DNA from 3 places in the Mesorhizobium sp. L103C119B0 genome. Region 2 is predicted to be linked to each of the others. Evidence: predicted binding sites of a transcription regulator. Region 2 holds the regulator's gene; each other region holds the start of a gene.
What was found. The regulator PhoB, encoded in region 2, activates phosphate uptake and scavenging genes when phosphate is short. The targets are predictions, from matches to a motif close to TGTCATNNANCTGTCAT.

Region 1 (4,203 bases), on a different contig from region 2:
CTCGTCGGCAATGTGCTTGAGGATACGGCTGCGCAGCGTAAACGGCGAGATGGCGATCCGCATCTCATCGGTCGGCTCGGCATAGCCGGTGATGAAGTTGAACAGCTGGGCGACATCGCGCGCGATCGTCGGATCGGTGGTGAAGAAGGACAGGTCGGTGTAGATGCGCGCGGTCACCGGATGGTAGTTGCCGGTGCCGAGATGCACATAGTTGCGCAGCTTGCCGTCCTCACGCCGCACTACTAGCGACATTTTCGCATGGGTTTTGAGTTCGAGGAAGCCGAACACGACCTGGACGCCGGCGCGTTCGAGGTCGCGCGCCCAGCGAATGTTGGCTTCCTCGTCGAAGCGCGCCTTGAGCTCGACCAGGGCGGTTACCGACTTGCCGGCCTCGGCCGCGTCGACCAAGGCGCGCACGATCGGGCTGTCGTTGGAGGTGCGGTAGAGCGTCTGCTTGATCGCCACCACCTCGGGGTCGGCCATCGCCTGGCGCAGGAATTGGACCACCACGTCGAAGGATTCATAGGGGTGGTGGACGACGATGTCCTTCTCGCGGATGGCCGCGAAACAGTCGCCGCCATGCTCGCGGATGCGCTCGGGAAAGCGTGGATTGTAGGGGGTGAACTTCAGGTCGTCGCGTGGCACGGCGACGATCTCGGAAATCTGGCTGAGCGCCAGCGGGCCGGTCAGAACGCTGATGCGGCTCGAAGAGACGCCAAGCTCGCCGGCGACGAACTCGCGCAATTCGCCGGGCATCGACTTGTCGAATTCGATGCGGATGACCGAACCGCGGCGGCGCCGCTTCAGCGCCGTCTCGAACAGGCGCACGAGATCTTCCGACTCTTCCTCGACCTCGATATCGCTGTCCCGGATGATGCGGAAGGTGCCGGAACCCTTGACCTCATAGCCGGGGAACAGCTTGCCGATATAGAGGCCGACAGCCTCCTCCAACGGAATGAAGCGAACGTGCTGCTTGCGGTCGGGCAGACGGATGAAGCGCTTCAGCGCCACCGGCAGGCGCAGAAGAGCGCTCATCTCCTCGCCATTCTTGCGATGGCGCAATTGCAGCGCCATCGAGAAGCCGAGATTGGGAATGAACGGAAACGGATGCGCCGGGTCGATCGACAGTGGAGTCAGCACCGGGAAAACCTGGTCCTGGAAATGGTCTTCCAGCCAGACTTTTTCATCCTTGGTCAGTGCATCGCGGGTGATGCTCTCAATGCCTTCCTTGTTGAGCAGCAACATTAGCGCCGAAAGGCTGTTCTGCTGGTCCTCCTGCAGCCGCTCGACCTCGCGCAGCAATTGTTCCAGCTGCTGCTCCGGCGTGCGGCCGTCGGGGCTCTTGAGCGCAATGCCTTCGCGCACCTGGCCCGCAAGGCCGGCGACGCGGACCATGAAGAATTCATCGAGATTGGCGGCCGAAATCGACAGGAAACGGACGCGTTCGAGCAGCGGATGGTGCTCGTTCTGTGATTCCTCGAGCACACGCCGGTTGAACTGCAGCCAGGAGAACTCACGGTTGACGAACCGATCGGGGTTGCCGCCCTCGGGGCTCGCCACCTCGACATTGATGAATTCGCTCTGCACCGGCTTCAGTTCGTTCATGGTTCCTGCTCTTCCCCGCCAACCGTCCTTGGAGCGCCGCTGGACGTGCCATGCCTCTAACACGCTTTTGTGGCGCATGACCCTTCGGCGAAAACCGTTCCGATTTCAGGGACATGCACTTAACCGGCTCAACGTATCCTCTGACAGGCTTTTGCGACAGTTTCATTTCAACGATCTTGCAAACAGGCCTGTTATGTTCCAGATGCTTTTCGACGAGATCAAGGAGACGATGATGGCAGGCGGTTCCATTCCCCATTTCCAGAACGATGCGGGCCATCCGGCAATCGACATCGGCGTCAAGGAATTCATGTGCACCGGCGCCAACCCGCCCTTCGACCACCCGCATGTGTTCCTCGACATGGGCGACGACGATGAAAAGGTCTGCCCCTATTGCTCGACGCTCTACCGCTATTCGGCGAAGCTGAGGGCGACTGAAACGCTGCCGGCTGGTTGCCTTTATATCGACCAGGCCGCCTGATCCTTCCGCGACAAGCCCGATGGAAGACATCAGGTCCCGGCAGGTCATAATCGCCGGGGCCGGCATCGCCGGGCTGACCGCCGCCCTTGCCTTCGCCGGACGAGGTTATTCCGTAAAGCTGATCGAACAGGCACAGCACCTCGAAGCGGCCGGCGCGGGCATCCAGCTTTCGCCCAATGCGACGTGCATCCTTGGAAAGCTCGGCGTTCTCGACCGGCTGCTGCCGGCAGCCTCGCGGCCCGAAGCGGTGGTGCTGAAGGATGCAGCGACGCTGCGTGAACTGGCGCGGGTGCCGCTTGGGCAAGCCGCCGAAGCGCGCTGGCAGGCGCCTTATCTCGTCGCCCACCGCGCCGATCTGCAGGCAGCGCTGTTGGCGCAAATGGCTGAACGGCCGCAGATTGAGCTCGTCACCGGCGCCCGCGCGACCGGCATCGTCAAAGACGCGCAATATGTCGCCGTGACCGCCGAAGTGGACGGCCGCGAGATCGAGGCACGCGGCAAACTGCTGATCGGCGCCGATGGCGTCTGGTCGGCGGTCCGGGCGCAACTCGCAGGCGAGGACTTCGTCAAAAGCCGTTTTTCGGGCGAACTCGCCTGGCGGGCTACAATCGCAGCCGACGGTGCGGCCGGAGAAGCCTTTGCCGCGATCGTCGCCGCCGACTGCGTCACCACGTTCCTGCATCCAGGCTTCCACATGGTCGCCTATCCCGTCAGCAAAGGCCGGGCCTTCAATCTCGCGGCCTTCACCAAGGGTGAGCGCATGGCCGAAGGTTGGTCGGGCCATGCCGATCCCGCGATCCTCACGGCTGCCCTGCGCGGCACCGCGCCGGGCCTGACGAAGCTTGTGGCACTGGCCGGCCCATGGACGGCCTTTCCGATCCACACCGTCGAACAACAGCGGTGGACAAGCCCGCAGGGCATCGCGCTGATCGGCGACGCCGCGCACGCGATGACGCCGTTTGCGGCGCAAGGTGCCGCGATGGCGATCGAAGATGCCATCACGCTTGCCGACGCTATCGCCGATTTCCCTGGCGATCTGCCCAGAAGTTTTCAAATCTGGGAAAATCTTCGGCGGCCGCGTGTCGCCAAGGCCGCGCGTCGTGGGGCCGTAAACCGCCTCGCCTGGCATGCTGCCGGCCCGGTGGCGATCGCCCGCAATCTGTTCCTGGCCATGCGCTCGCCCGACAAGCTCGCCGCCGACCTCGACTGGCTCTATGGATGGCGAGCGGACACTCGGCAGTCTAGATCGTCGACGTAGCGATCCTTCCCACCCCCTCTGTCCTGCCGGACATCTCCCCCGCAAGGGGGGAGATTGGATGTCGCCGGCGCCTTCGCCAAAATCGCCGGCGTTGCAGCAGGAGCGCCGCGGGCAAAACGGCTGATCTCCCCCCTTGCGGGGGAGATGGCCGGCAGGCCAGAGGGGGGTGCTGTCCCGCTGACTTCAAAAGATCCAACACTGTCGCGATGCGATGAAGGACTGCTAGTTATAAAACCGCATCGACAAGCCCAGCGAGGCCGGCAGCGGGTTCCACCAGCCGGTGCGCAGGCCGGCGGTGCGCAGGCCGGCGGCTGTCCAGGTGTTGCAGCCGACAAGCGCGTTGAAATGGCCGTTCGCCTCGAAGAAGCGGTCGAAGCTGGAATAGGCGGCGTTCTCGATGACGACCGGACCATGCGGCCCTTGCTGGAAACTCGCGTCGATATAGTCGAGCAGCGCTGCAAAATGCTCCTCATCGATGTCGAAACCGGTGACAGCACGGTGCGGCTCGGCGATGGTCCCGGCGATATCGACATGCATGACCGAGGCGTCCAGTGTCAGCGCCTTGAGGACGGGCACTGCCTTCAGCTGCGACCAGCTCGGCGTCTCCAGATAGAAGGCCCGGCCGCCCCAGCCAAAGACGATGTAGCGCACTTCTGGGGCGTCGACGGGGATGCCGGCAGCGACCAGGAAATGGAAGCGCCGGCGCACCTCGTCATCGACGGGAATGGCGATGTCGGTGTGGATCGGATTCTCCAGCACCAGAATATGGCGCGTGCCCTCACCCGCCGCTGACGCCGGCCACAGCGGACGCGGCACCAGCGTGCCGAGCGTGGCAGCGAGCGCGACCACGATAATCAGCATG
Region 2 (4,203 bases):
CCGAGGCGTCCTGCGCCAGGATGATCAGCGAGTTGGCGCCCTGCGAGATCAGGCTTTCGACGTCGGTCAGCTGCTTGCCGGGATTGGACTGCGCGTCGGCCGAAATGTACTTGTCGCCGGCGGCTTCGATCGCCGTTTTCATCGCCGCCTCGTCGGTCTTCCAGCGCTCTTCCTGGAAGTTCGACCACGACACGCCGATGACCTTGTCCTTCGCCTGCGCGACCGACATCAGCGCCAGCGACATGGCGACACCCGCCAGCATGGCGGCTGCAAATCTGTTCATTATAACCCTCCCTGCGCCGCCCACGGCGCGACAAAACCGGCCCGAAGGCCTGCACAAAGAGGCTCCATTTTTTCGAGCCTCGAAAAAACACTGGTTCAATGATAAGGCACTGTCAACATCGATTATGATGGATTCTGATAGCCTTGCCGAATTTTTTCGAGCTCCGCAATAAACAATGACAGGGCTGCCGGCGTCTGCCAATATTTGGCTGGTGCCGTCGAACGCCTTCACTATCATGAGGCGCGAGGAGGCCGGGAGGAAAACAAATGTCGGTTGGGATCCGCCACGACGATCTGCGCCGTCGCAACCGTGCGATGGTGATTTCGGCCGTGCGCCGGGCCGGCCAGCCGTCGCGGACCGAGATTGCGGCGACCACCGGCCTCAGCCATTCGACGATATCGGCAATCTCGTCTGATCTAATTCAAGAAGGCATCCTGATTGAAGGCAAGCCTGGCGAGACCGGCTCGCTGAAACGCGGCCGGCCGCAGGTCGGCCTTGGCCTCAACCCGGAAGCGGCGGCGGTCATGACCGTGGTGCTGTCGCTGAACTTCCTCTCCGTCACCGTCATCGACTATGCCGGCCAGGTGGTCGCGGAAGAACAGCGCCGGCTCGACACGCTGACCATGCCGCGCGACGAGCTGATCGGCGAATGCGTAGCAATCGTCGGGCGGCGTCTCGCGGACCCGGACCTCGATGTCCAGAGCATCGCCCGCATTGCCATGGGCATCCAGGGCATCACCGATTCGCAGGCGCGGGCCATGCTGTGGTCGCCAATCACGCCACTGACCGACATTGCCTTCGCCGACATGTTGGAAGCGGAATTCGGCATTCCTGCCACCATGGAGAACGACTGCAATATGATGGCGGTGGCCCTGCAATGGCGCCAGCCCGAGCGCTACCGCGACAATTTCATCGCGATCCTCTTGTCGCACGGCATCGGCATGGGGCTGGTGCTGAAAGGCGAACTGTTCACCGGCACCCATTCCTCGGGCGGCGAGTTCGGCCACATGATCCACCGTCCGGGCGGCGCGCTCTGCCGCTGCGGGCGGCGCGGCTGCGTCGAGGCCTATGCCGGAAACTACGCCATCTGGCGCAGCGCCAAAATGATGAGCGAAGATGCCGAGCCGGTCGATATCGGCGACGCTGATATGCGCGCACTCGCCGCGCGCGCCCGCGAAACCGATGGCCCGGAGCGCGAAGCCTATCGCAAGGCCGGTGAGGCGCTCGGCTTCGGCCTCGGCAGCCTGTTTGCGCTGATCGACCCGGCGCCTGTCGCCATGGTTGGCGTCAGCGCCGCCGCCTTCGACCTGATCGAGCCGGCATTGCGCGAAGCGATCGCCCAGACCGCCGGCGGCCAGCACTCGAAATCGATCTCCTTCGACACCGAGCCCAACGAGCTGCCGCTGATCCGCGAAGGCTGTGCCATGCGCGCGCTCGGCTTCGTCGATCAGGAGATTTTCGCGCCGGGCATTCAGGCCAAATCCGGCAAGCATGTCGCCTGAATGGCCGGCAACGGCGCGACGCGCAGCATCCTAGTCTTCCCTGATCGCGTAGCCGGCGCCGCGAATGGTACGGATGACATCCGGCATGCGGCCGTTGTTGACCGCTTTGCGTAAGCGCCCGACATGGACGTCGACGGTTCGCTCGTCGATGTAGATCGTCTCGCCCCAGACATTGTCGAGCAGCTGGCTGCGCGAGAACACGCGGCCGGGATGGCGCATCATGAATTCGAGCAGCCGGAACTCGGTCGGTCCGAGCCTGATCTCGCTCTTCTTGCGGTAGACACGGTGCGACTCGCGGTCGAGCACGATGTCGCCGACCTTGAGCACGCTGGACAGCACTTCCGGCTTGGCCCGGCGCAGCAGCGCCTTCACGCGCGCCATGAACTCCGGCGTCGAGAATGGCTTGACCAGATAGTCGTCGGCACCGGTGGACAGGCCGCGCACGCGATCGCTTTCCTCACCGCGCGCGGTCAGCATGATGATCGGCAGCCGCTCGGTTTCGGGCCGCACTCTAAGCCGCCGGCAGAGCTCGATGCCGGAAACAGCGGGCACCATCCAGTCGAGCACCAGGAGATCGGGCACGTTTTCCTGCAGGCGGATCTCGGCCTCGTCGCCGCGTGTCACCACCTCGACGTGATAGCCTTCGGATTCGAGGTTGTAGCGGAGGAGCACGCCTAGCGGCTCCTCGTCCTCCACGACCATGATGCGTGGCGCGATCATAGGCAGTTCACCCTCATCAGGCCGGCGTGGCCATCGCCGTCTCGTCCTGCTTCGGACGATTGGCGGGCAATTGCTGGCCGGTCAGCACATAATACGCATTTTCGGCGATGTTGGTGACATGATCGCCGATGCGCTCAAGATTCTTGGCGCAGAACAAGAGATGCGTGCAGGCGGTGATGTTGCGAGGGTCTTCCATCATGTAGGTCAAGAGCTCACGAAACACGGACGTGTATTTGACGTCGATGCGCTCGTCGTCATTCCTGAGTTTTGCAAGAGCTGCCGCATCGGTGGCGGCATATTCCTCGACGACGCCTTGCACCTGGATCAGCACCAGCTGCGCCATGGCATCGATGGAGTGCGAGAGGTCGCGCGGCGTGACGCTCAAGCCCACGGTGCCGACGCGTTTGGCGATGTTCTTGGCGAGATCGCCGATGCGCTCGAGGTCGCCGGCCATGCGGATCGAGCCGACCACGGCGCGCAGATCGTTGGCCATCGGCTGGCGCTTGGCGATCAGCGTGATGGCGCGGTCGTCCAGTTCGCGCTGGCGCGCATCCATGATGGCGTCGTCGGAAACGACACGCTGTGCCAGCGCATTGTCCGAATTGAGCAGCGCCCTGGTCGAGCCGCTGACCATCGAGCCTGCCAGATCGCCCATGTCGCGGATCAGCTTGCTGATCTGCCCGAGCTCTTCATCGAAGGAGGCGACGGTATGTTCACCCATGATCTTGGTCCTCGTGCCTGAAAATTCACCCGCCGGACGGCTCAGCCGAAGCGGCCGGTAATGTAGTCCTGGGTGCGCTTGTCGTCGGGGTTGGTGAACATCTTGTCGGTGGCGCCCTCCTCGACGAGATAGCCGAGATGGAACATCGCTGTACGCTGCGACACGCGCGCCGCCTGCTGCATCGAGTGGGTGACGATGACGATCGTGTAGTTCTGGCGCAGTTCGTCGATCAGCTCCTCGACACGGGCGGTGGCGATCGGATCGAGCGCCGAGCAGGGCTCGTCCATCAGGATCACCTCCGGCGACACGGCGATGGCGCGCGCGATGCACAGGCGCTGCTGCTGGCCGCCGGACAGGCCGGTGCCGGGCTCCTGCAGGCGGTCCTTGACCTCGTTCCAGATCGCAGCCTTCTTCAGGCTCTGCTCGACGATCTGGTCCATGTCGGACTTGCGCTTGGCCAGCCCATGGATGCGCGGGCCGTAGGCGACGTTCTCGTAGATCGACTTCGGGAACGGGTTGGGTTTCTGGAACACCATGCCGACGCGGGCGCGCAGTTCGACGACATCGATGTTCTTGTCGTAGATGTCGTCTTCATCGAGCGTGATCTTGCCGGTCACCCGCGCCGAATCGATGGTGTCGTTCATGCGGTTGAGGCAGCGCAGGAAGGTCGACTTGCCGCAGCCGGACGGGCCGATCAGCGCCGTCACCTGGTTCTGGCGGACGTCGAGATTGACGTCGAACAACGCCTGCTTCTCGCCGTAGAAGACGCCGACCTTGTCGCCGCGCATCTTGATGACTTCGTTCGACTTGGCGTTCATTTTGTCGCCCACTGCATTCTCAAGGGACTGTTCGGTCATGATGTTCATACCAAATTGCCTTTTTTCTACCAGCGCCGCTCGAACCGGCGCCGAAGCACGATCGCGGTGATGTTCATGGCCATGAGGAAGACGAGCAGGATGATGATGGCGCCGGACATG
Region 3 (4,203 bases), on a different contig from region 2:
GGTTTTGGATAAAACCTCCGGCCCTCCGTTCAGCCCCCAGCAAGGACCGGCAGATTGCGGGCGTCTATATAGCAATTTGGCTGGAAGGCAAGGGTAACGCATGCTCCGGACAGCGTCCTGGCGTCGCAGGGTTGGAAAAGACCAGGCATCAACTCGTATGCGGGGTACGACCGTTGATCGTTTCGGGGAAGAAGTCCGGAGCCGCCTTACGCTTGCCGAACATCATATCGTATTGCAGCAGGCGGAAATCGTTGATCGCCGGATCGATGTCCTTCTGCCGCGCCCAGTCCGCCGTGGCCTCACCTGACGGTGTCAAAAGCAGATTGCGATCCACGACGCGATAGCGTTCGCGCAGCGCGCCTAAGAAGCCGGTATAGTAGGGGTGCGTGATCCCGGCCGTGGTAAGGATATGGTAGGGCAGGAAGGCCGGGCTCACCGCGCCCATATCCTGCGCCGGACCGGTGCGGTTAGACCAGATGACCAGCGGCGTCTGATGATGCTCCAGTGCCGCCTCCGGCGTCGGTTCCTTGCGCGGCGCGACATTGTCTTTCAGGTAACCGGTTTCGACATAGACGGGGCCGAGCGGCGGCAGATGGTCGCCGAAGAAGGCGATGACCGTCGGCCGCTCGCGCTTCTTCGCCCATTCGATCAATCGTTCGAGGCCACGGTCGGCATCGGCGGAGCCTTCGGCGTAGCTGAGCAGCGATTCCCGCGCCCATGTGCTGATCGGCGCCGCGACCTTGTGGGTCGGATTGTAATAGCGGTACGGCTCGTAGGGACCGTGGTTCTGCAGGCTGACGGCGAAGAAGAACACCGGCCGCTCGCTGGCGTCGGCCTCTGCGATGATCTCGTCGGTCATCGAGGCATCGGAAGCCAGCGGCCCGCGCTTTTCCAGTGGCGGCAGCGTCTCTTCCGAGCGGAAATCGTTGAAGCCGAAATCGGCATAGACGGCGCCCCTGTTCCAGAACCAGTTGGTGCCCGGATGGATGGCGCGCGCCCGGTATCCCTCGCTTTTCAGGAAGGTCGCCAGCGACGGCGTCGGCGTGCGCACATATTGCTGATAGGGGATCGAGCCCGCCGGCAGGAAGGCATTGGAAAAGCCGGTCAGCGCCTCGAATTCGATGTTGGCGGTCATGCCGCCGAATTCCGGCGAGAACATATAGCCGGAACGCAGCGCCCGCACATTGGGGATCGGGTCAGGCGTGATTGTGACGCCGGGCAGCTTGGTCGGATCCCAGAAAGATTCGCTCATCACCACGATGATGTCGGGTTTCTCATCCGGTACCGAGGCCGCCACATCAGGCCTGTCGATCGCGTCGATCGCCTTGTCGGAATAGCCCGCCGGGGCCGAGACATGCGCCATCGGCACGTTGAGCGCGAAGGCCAGCGCAAACCCGTTGGAGGCGTAGTTCTCCTTCTGGTCCCACATGATCGGGATGATCTGCAGCCGGTCGCGGGTCCACGAGAAGGTGGCGTAGTCCATGATCGAGACGAAGAAGGCGAGCAGCGGCACTGCCAGCGTCAGCCGCGCCAGCCGCCCTTTGCGGCTGAGGATCGGAACCTTGCGGCGCCACAACCGCCAGCCATAGATCAGCAGCGACAGGCCGGCGACGATGCCGACCGCCATGGCGAGCGCCGTCCAGGGCCGTTCGCGCACCAAGAGCGGCATCAGTGCCATGATCTGGCGCGAATAAAGAAAATCGGTTGGGTAGAGTGGATCGCCGAGATAATGCGACTTCTGATGCCCGACAAAGGCCAGCGCCAGCGTCAGCGGCGCCACGATCATCAGGCTCTGGTGACTGCGGCCAAGCACGGCGTCCAGTCCCATCAGCACCAATGCAAAGACAATGATGGTGGTCCAGCCCGGCTTGAATGGCTGCAGGAAGAAGTCGACCGTGCCGAAGAAGTCGCCCCGCACGATCCATTCGATGGCGAACACCAGGATGGCGGAGGCAAGCAGCGTGACCAGACCGTAGCGGATGACCGGCCATCTGCGCCCCGGCAGGTAGCCGGTGGACGGATCGTCTTCCAAGAACTGTGGCGCGGGTACGGCCGCGCCCTTCCTGATCCTAGCCACGTCTCTTCCCCCGGCCCAAGCAACGCGCATTTCCACTCGCGCCACCGTTCTGTCATAGAACTGTCATGCAAAAGCTAGCGCCTGTGGCGAAAATAAGAAGAGCCAGCAAACGATTCGTGAGCGGTTTTCATCAGGTGTGATCGGCAAAAAGCCTTTGGGAACAGGGACTCGAGGTCAGCTCCGGTTTAAGCGAGAGCGGAAATGCCGCCTCCGGGCTTGACTTGACGGTCCGCCTTGCGTCACAGGCAGGAAAAATCAGCCGCTGGAGAGCGCCCAAATGGCCGTCGCATTCACCTTTCCGGGACAGGGCAGCCAAGCTGTCGGCATGGGCAAGGACCTCGCCGACGCCTTCCCCGAGGCACGCAGGGTGTTCGAGGAAGTCGATGATGCGTTGGGCGAAAAGCTGTCGAAACTGATCTGGGAAGGCCCGGAAGAGGCGCTGACCCTGACTGCCCATGCCCAGCCGGCGCTGATGGCGGTCTCGCTGGCGGGAATCCGCTCGCTGGAAGCGCGCGGCTTTTCGCTGAAGGACAAGGTTGCCTACGTTGCCGGTCATTCGCTCGGCGAATATTCCGCCCTTGCCGCGGCCGGTTTCGTTTCGGTCGCCGATGCCGCCCGGCTGCTGCGCATCCGCGGCAACGCCATGCAGGCGGCGGTGCCGGCCGGCGAGGGCGCCATGGCGGCGATCATCGGACTGGAACAGCCCGACGTCGAAGCCGCTTGCACCGAGGCCGCAACGGGATCCGGCAAAGTCTGCCAGATCGCCAACGACAATGGCGGCGGCCAACTGGTGATCTCCGGCGCCAGGGCGGCGGTGGAACTCGCCGCGAAACTGTGCACCGAAAAGGGCGCCAAGCGGGCGCTGATGCTGCAGGTCTCCGCACCCTTCCATTCGGCGCTGATGGCGCCGGCGGCCGATGTCATGCGCGAGGCGCTGGCCGGCGTGACCAAGAATGCACCGGTCGTGCCCGTCGTCTCCAACGTCACTGTAGCCCCGACCAGCGACCCCGACGAGATCGCGCGCCGCCTGGTCGAGCAGATCACCGGCCGCGTGCGCTGGCGCGAAACGGTGGAGTGGTTCGGCGCCAATGGCGTCGCCACGCTGTTTGAGATCGGCGCCGGCAAGGTGCTTTCCGGCCTGGCGCGGCGGATCAACCGCGACATCGCCACATCGGCCGTCGGCACGCCGGCCGATGTCGAGGCGGCGCTGGCCGCGCTTGCATAATCCACTGGCGATTCAACCCCTCCCGTGGGAAGGGTGTTCTCTTAAGATCAGGAGACGAAAATGTTCGAACTGACCGGCCGCAAGGCGCTCGTCACCGGCGCATCGGGCGGCATTGGCGAGGCGATTGCCCGGGTGCTGCATGCGCAAGGCGCCATTGTCGGCCTGCACGGCACCCGCATCGAGAAACTGGAGACCCTGGCCGGCGAACTCGGCGACCGGGTAAAGCTGTTCCCGGCCAATCTAGCCGACCGTGACGAGGTCAAGGCGCTTGGCCAGAAGGCCGAAGCCGAACTCGAAGGCGTCGACATACTGGTCAACAATGCCGGCATCACCAAGGACGGCCTGTTCGTGCGCATGGCGGACGCGGATTGGGACAGCGTGCTGGAGGTGAACCTCACCGCCGTGTTCCGGCTCACCCGCGAGCTGACCCATCCGATGATGCGCCGCCGCCATGGCCGCATCATCAACATCACCTCGGTGGTCGGCGTCACCGGCAATCCTGGCCAGACCAATTATTGCGCCTCCAAGGCCGGCATGATCGGCTTTTCCAAGTCGCTGGCGCAGGAGATCGCCACCCGCAACATCACCGTCAACTGCGTCGCCCCGGGCTTTATCGAATCGGCCATGACCGACAAGCTCAACGACAAGCAGAAAGACGCGATAATGGCCGCGATCCCGACGCGCCGCATGGGCACGAGTGTTGAAGTGGCGTCGGCCGTCGCCTATCTCGCCTCCAACGAGGCAGCCTACGTCACCGGCCAGACCATCCACGTCAACGGCGGCATGGCCATGATCTGACGGGATATTGCCGGGTGATAAGAAGACATGGCCGGCTTGTGAAAAGAGACCATTTCGCCTTGGACCTCGGCCATTTTTCGTGTAATGCGGCCCGCAACCCGGC

Region 1: a site for PhoB is predicted at 1,759-1,775, ahead of X728_RS140755 (RNA degradosome polyphosphate kinase). Genes of this name have one in related genera too.
Region 3: a site for PhoB is predicted at 2,128-2,144, ahead of X728_RS157225 (LTA synthase family protein). Genes of this name have one in related genera too.

Annotation. Positions count from the first base shown of each region.
Region 1 covers NZ_AYXE01000021.1:53,109-57,311, reverse strand. The annotation lists gene X728_RS140755 (RNA degradosome polyphosphate kinase) at 1-1,605, opposite strand, end outside; gene X728_RS140760 (zinc-finger domain-containing protein) at 1,838-2,083, shown strand; gene X728_RS140765 (FAD-dependent monooxygenase) at 2,103-3,341, shown strand; gene X728_RS140770 (TIGR02117 family protein) at 3,564-4,203, opposite strand, start outside.
Region 2 covers NZ_AYXE01000010.1:57,612-61,814, forward strand. The annotation lists gene xylF (D-xylose ABC transporter substrate-binding protein) at 1-283, opposite strand, end outside; gene X728_RS148755 (ROK family protein) at 550-1,785, shown strand; gene phoB (phosphate regulon transcriptional regulator PhoB) at 1,816-2,505, opposite strand; gene phoU (phosphate signaling complex protein PhoU) at 2,522-3,226, opposite strand; gene pstB (phosphate ABC transporter ATP-binding protein PstB) at 3,268-4,092, opposite strand; gene pstA (phosphate ABC transporter permease PstA) at 4,110-4,203, opposite strand, start outside.
Region 3 covers NZ_AYXE01000004.1:313,567-317,769, reverse strand. The annotation lists gene X728_RS157225 (LTA synthase family protein) at 149-2,077, opposite strand; gene fabD (ACP S-malonyltransferase) at 2,355-3,302, shown strand; gene fabG (3-oxoacyl-[acyl-carrier-protein] reductase) at 3,363-4,100, shown strand.